Regions from separate parts of the Thalassospira sp. B30-1 genome, predicted to be linked through region 1. Evidence: predicted binding sites of a transcription regulator. Region 1 holds the regulator's gene; the other holds the start of a gene.
What was found. Region 1 encodes HrcA, which represses chaperone genes, less so after heat shock. Its sites were predicted from a motif close to GTTAGCACTCNCCNNNGGNGAGTGCTAAC; they were not measured.

Region 1 (3,147 bases):
TTTCGAGCCGGGCAAGGGCAATATGCGCCTTGTTTGGCTGTATTGCAGGGTCAAGCAGCCCTGCGCGTCTGTCATTGTAAAAGTGATGTACAAGATCGGGATTGTTGATGAATGCCTCAGGCGTTGCGACTTCGGAAATGTCATATTTTGCCCAGATCCCATCGGGGTCGCGGAAGGTATGCAGGCCGCTTTCCTTCGAAATACCGGCCCCGGTCAAGATAACAATCGTTGCGGCTTCATCGCGCAGAATATTGATAATGTCAGGACGAAGCGGCATGGCGTGTTCCGATGTCATTGTTGCAAGCAGGCCAGATTAGACCCGAAATGGACAAAATAAAACGGCCCGCCGTGAAAATGGCAGGGCCGTTTAAATATTTGATCTTTCAAAACCGGTTTGCGGATTCCCGACCGGCAATCAGCCAGCGCTATCAGGCAGAGGTGTCAACATTGCTGCCAGGTTCGTCGTTTTTTGCGGCTTCCTGACCGGCGGGGTTTTTGGTGACCCCGACCATTGCCGGGCGCAAAAGGCGACCTTTGAGCACGTAACCGGCCTGCATTACCTGGGCGACATGGCCGTCTGGATAAGCAGGATTTGGCATTTCAAACACGGCTTGATGATGATTGGGGTCAAGTTTTTCCCCAAGCGGTTCAAGCTTTTCAACGCCGTTCTTTTCCAGTGCCTTAAGAAGCGTCTGTTCGGTCATTTCAACGCCTTCAACCAGCTTTTTCATCGTCGGGTCGGCATTGGACGTGTCGCCAGCAGCCTCAAGGGCGCGGCGGAGGTTGTCACCTACATCAAGCAGTTCGCGGGCAAATTTGGTAATCGCATAGTTCCCGGCGTCCTCGACGTCTTTCTTCGCGCGACGGCGCGTGTTTTCCACCTCGGCGGCGGCGCGCAATAGGCGGTCTTTCAACTCAGCAACTTCTGCTTCAAGTGCTGCAACCGGATCTGTGGTGGCTTCGCCACCTTCGGCTTCGGTTGCTTCTGAGACGACATCCTCTGCGGCAGTTTCTTCTGCCGACGCGGCATCATGCAGATCGTCCTGGTTGTTCTTTGCGGTTTCCGACATGGCTAACCTGTACCTTCAATTTGTGTGGCCTGACACGCAGCGCCAACGTTTATCCAATCAGTCGCCCGACCAGCTTGGCGGTGTAATCGACCAGCGGAATGATCCGGGCATAATTGATCCGGGTCGGCCCGACAACCCCGATTGCGCCCACAATGCTGCCTTCGGCATTCTGATAGGGCGAAATCACCATCGAAAGCCCCGATCCGCCGAACAATTTGTTCTCGGACCCGATGAAAATCTGCACACCTTGGGCAATCGTGGTGACATCAAGCAATTCAATCATCTGATCGCGTGCTTCGAGCACGTTGAACAGCCTTCTTACGGTTTCGAGCTGTTCGATCGTGTCGATATTTTCAAGCAATTGCGACTGGCCCTTTACGATCAGGGACGAACCCTTGACCCCGCCGGCCCATGTCGCAAGTCCGGCATCAATCAGTCCAGCCGACAATTCGTCGAGTTCCTGTTTGATGCGGTCGCGTTCCAAACTCATCAATTGCCGGGCGTCATCAAGTGTCTTTCCGGCCAACCGGGTATTTAGATAGTTCGATGCTTCTGTCAATGCCGAGGTCGGCAAATCGGGCGGAACATCAAGGATACGATTTTCAACATTACCGGTCTGCGAAACCAGAACCGCAAGGACCTTGCCCGGCGAAAGCGCAACAAATTCAATCTGTTTTAAACGGATGCCATCGGTTTTCGGTGCAACCACAAGCCCTGCACAGCGTGACAGCCCCGAAAGCATACTTGTGGCCTCGCCCAGCATCTGATCAAGGGAATATCCGGCCTGCTCGCAATTTTTAGTCAATTGATCGCGCTCGGCATTTGGTAGATCACCGACTTCCATCAGCGCATTGACGAAAAGACGCAGGCCTTTCTCGCTTGGCAATCGACCGGCCGAAATATGGGGGGCAACCAGAAGCCCCATTTCCTCAAGATCGGACATGACATTGCGGATGGTCGCCGCCGAGAGGTTTTCTGACATGCGGCGCGCGATGGATCGTGATCCGATCGGTTCGCCGGTTTCGACATAGGCATCTACGATCTGGCGAAAGACTTCGCGGGATCGCGCGTTCATGTCGCCCAGCAATGTGTCGTCAAACAGCGCCATGTTAAACCTGTCAAAACCAAATGTGTTGCGTGGAATTTAGTGAGGTGGCGGGCAGGCGTCAATGAAGCTGGCAGATTGGTGATAGCCGGAGGACGGGCAAACGATGGTATCAATCAGGAAGTTAGTCCTGCCAAATCTTTGAATTCGTCGCGAATCGAGTGCCATTTATGGTTTTTGCGCGTGGATCTGAGGCATAGTGTTGCTGGGATTTTGCCGTTATTTTCGGGGAAACTGCTGGACCTTTGATACGATGCTCAGTAGCTTTGGCCGCAATTTCAGCCATCGTTGATCAGCCATGCAGGTTGATCCGACCCAGAACAAAGAGGTTCAGACCCCATGCGTCCATCCGGCCGTAATTTCGATCAGCTTCGCGACGTTTCCATTGAGACAGGTGTTTCCAAATATGCAGAGGGCTCCTGCCTGATTAAATTTGGCGATACCCATGTGATTTGTACCGCGACGGTCGAGGACAAGGTGCCAGGCTGGATGCGTAATTCCGGCAAGGGTTGGATCACTGCAGAATATGGCATGCTGCCGCGTGCAACCGACAGCCGCATGCAGCGCGAGGCCGCACGCGGTGGCCAGTCGGGTCGGACCCAGGAAATCCAGCGCCTGATCGGGCGTTCGATCCGTGCGGTCGCTGACCTTAAGGGCATGGGTGAAATGCAGATGCGCCTTGATTGCGACGTTATCCAGGCTGATGGCGGAACACGCACCGCATCAATCACGGGTGCCTATGTTGCCGCCCATCTGGCGTTTCAGGGCGTACGCCGTCTTGGCCTGATCAAGGAAATCCCGTTGACTCAGCCGGTTGCCGCAATTTCGTGCGGTATTTATCAGGGTGAAGCGGTTCTTGATCTTGATTATGCCGAAGACAGCAATGCGGGTGCGGATGCGAACTTTGTTCTGGCGGGCAGTGGCGGCATTGTTGAGGTTCAGGCGACCGCGGAAGATGTGCCGTTTGATCGT
Region 2 (3,147 bases), 1.8 Mb from region 1:
TGCGTGCAGGGCATCGTCAACGCGGTCTTTGCGTTCTTTCACTTCGATTTCCGAAGCGCCACCAATTTTGATCACGGCAACACCGCCAGCGAGTTTCGCAAGACGTTCCTGCAGTTTCTCGCGGTCGTAATCCGAAGTGGTTTCTTCGATCTGTGCACGGATCTGGCCAACGCGGGCTTCGATCTGGGCTTTCTCACCGGCACCATCAACGATGGTGGTTTCTTCTTTGGTGATAGTGATCGATTTCGCGGTACCGAGCATATCGAGCGTAACGCTCTCAAGCTTGATGCCGAGATCTTCGGAGACAACCTGACCACCGGTAAGGATGGCGATGTCTTCGAGCATTGCTTTGCGACGGTCGCCGAAGCCCGGTGCTTTGACAGCAGCGATTTTCAGACCACCGCGCAGCTTGTTAACGACGAGGGTCGCAAGAGCTTCGCCTTCGACGTCTTCAGCAATGATAAGAAGCGGCTTGCCCGACTGAACGACAGCTTCCAGAAGCGGCAGCAGCGGCTGCAACGAGGAAACTTTTTTGTCGAACAGAAGAACATACGGGTTGTCGAGTTCGGCAACCATCTTTTCCGGATTGGTTACGAAGTACGGCGACAAGTAACCACGATCAAACTGCATGCCTTCGACAACGTCGAGTTCGGTGTGCAGGCCCTTGGCTTCCTCGACGGTGATAACACCTTCGTTGCCAACTTTTTCCATGGCTTCAGCGATCATGTCGCCGACTTCACGGTCACCGTTGGCCGAAATGTTACCAACCTGTGCAATCTCGTCCTTGCCCGAAACTTTACGAGCGCGGCTCTGGATGGCTTCGATTACTTTGGTCGTCGCAAGATCAATACCGCGTTTCAGGTCCATCGGGTTCATGCCAGCAGCAACGGACTTGTTGCCTTCACGAACGATTGCCTGTGCCAGAACGGTTGCGGTGGTGGTGCCGTCACCAGCCAGATCGGCGGTTTTGGAAGCCACTTCACGCAGCATCTGTGCGCCCATGTTTTCGAACTTGTCAGAAAGTTCGATTTCCTTGGCGACCGAAACGCCGTCCTTGGTCACGCGCGGTGCGCCAAAGGATTTTTCGATGACAACGTTACGGCCTTTCGGGCCGAGCGTCACTTTAACGGCATCAGCAAGGATGTCGACACCGCGCAGCATTTTGGCGCGGGCGTCGGTGGAGAATTTTACTTCTTTAGCAGCCATAGTATTCTTTCCTCTCTATGAGACGGATGAACGTGGATTTAAGTCACCAAAAGGCTGACTTATTCCATGATGCCCATAATGTCGGACTCTTTCATGATCAGCAGCTCTTCGCCATCGACCTTGACTTCTGTGCCCGACCATTTGCCGAACAGAACCTTGTCACCAGCCTTGACGTCAAGCGCTACAAGCGAGCCGTCTTCTTTGCGAACACCGGAACCGACAGCGATGATCTCGCCTTCCTGCGGTTTTTCTTTCGCGGTATCCGGGATAATGATGCCACCGGCAGTCTTGGTGTCGGATTCGACACGACGGACCAGCACACGATCATGTAACGGACGGAACTTCATGTTAGACAACTCCGTGTTTAAGTATGGCTCGATTAAGTACAAAACTAACCGGGATGAGTCCGTATTAGCACTCACCCCCAGCGAGTGCTAACAGCATGTATTGAAGCCATCGGAATTTGTCAACAGAAGAGAACAAAAGGACGCAAAAATGTCATGATTTTGGGGATTTTCTCGCACTTGCGACAATTAAGCTGGCGCGCTTCGCCCACGCGCCGCGCCACGATCATTTTCAAGAGGCATCTTTATCACGCGAGGACAATCATGACAAAGGGCAATATTATGACGAAAACCCCTTCGATGGGTACACGGCGTTAAAAAGTTCAGAGCGCCTTTTAAAATCATCAGAAGTGCGATATTCGTTTCCTCGCCTATTTGCCGGGCACTAATCCCTATATCGAACACCGCTCCTCAAAGGTGACTTTATGAAGCTCGAACTTCTGGAAATTCCCGATATCAAACTACTTTACCCTAAGAAATTCGAAGACGAGCGGGGGTTCTTCTCTGAAACTTACAATCAAAAAATGTTTTCGGAAATCGGCATCGATACCAAGTTCGTTCAGGACAACCAATCACTGTCACGCAAGGTCGGAGTTCTTAGGGGGCTTCACTTCCAGAAAGCCCCCTTTGCACAAGATAAACTGATACGGGTTATCAGGGGAAGCATCCTTGATGTGGCTGTCGATATCCGCGTCGGCTCACCAACCTTCGGCAAGAATGTTTTTGCCGAAATCAGCTCGGACAAATGGAACCAAATTTTTGTTCCCGTTGGTTTTGCGCACGGCTTTGTGACGCTAGAGCCAGATACAGAGGTTCACTATAAGGTTTCAAATACTTACGCTCCCGAAACGGAGTGCTCCATCAGATGGGATGATCCATATCTTGATATCGATTGGCAAATAGATCCGACAAAAGTAACGGTTTCTGAAAAGGATTCGAACGCTATAAGCTTCGCTGAATATTGTCGCAATCCTGCATTCTGATACGCGAATCACATCTGCCCATATGTACGCAGTACCATCTGCAAATACTCGCGATATGAACTAGCGCCAAATCCATTGATCAAAGCTTCAAACTGATCGATGCTTATCAAGCCGCGCCGTAAAGCAATTTCCTCAGGACATGCAATTTTAAGACTTTGGCGGTTTTCCACAGTTCGAACGAAATCAGCAGCATCAAGCATTGCATCATGGGTCCCTGTATCGAGCCAAGCATACCCGCGCCCCATTTTCTCAACTCGAAGCTTACCCTGTTGAAGATAGGTCTTGTTTACATCCGTAATCTCTAGTTCGCCTCTCTTCGATGGCCTGATTGCTTTAGCAATATCGACAACTTGAGAGTCGTAAAAATATAGCCCGGTCACAGCGAAATTCGACTTCGGATTCTTTGGCTTTTCCTCCACATCGAGCGCTACTCCATCACTATTGAATTCAACCACACCATAGCGTTCAGGGTCCTGCACGAAATAAGCAAAAACCGTCGCACCATCTGACTGTTCCATTGCATTGCAAAGCAGCTCCGGCAACCCATGGCCGAAGTAGATGTTATCTCCTAAGATAAGACAGCAAGGATCGTTCTTGATAAACTTTTCGCCGAC

Region 2: a site for HrcA is predicted at 1,617-1,645, ahead of groES (co-chaperone GroES). Genes of this name have one in related genera too.

What each region holds. Positions count from the first base shown of each region.
Region 1 is NZ_CP065232.1:4,517,005-4,520,151, reverse strand. It holds gene IT971_RS21015 (NAD-dependent deacylase) at 1-277, opposite strand, end outside; gene grpE (nucleotide exchange factor GrpE) at 429-1,070, opposite strand; gene hrcA (heat-inducible transcriptional repressor HrcA) at 1,120-2,178, opposite strand; gene rph (ribonuclease PH) at 2,515-3,147, shown strand, end outside.
Region 2 is NZ_CP065232.1:2,723,975-2,727,121, forward strand. It holds gene groL (chaperonin GroEL) at 1-1,206, opposite strand, end outside; gene groES (co-chaperone GroES) at 1,266-1,553, opposite strand; gene rfbC (dTDP-4-dehydrorhamnose 3,5-epimerase) at 1,976-2,533, shown strand; gene rfbA (glucose-1-phosphate thymidylyltransferase RfbA) at 2,542-3,147, opposite strand, start outside.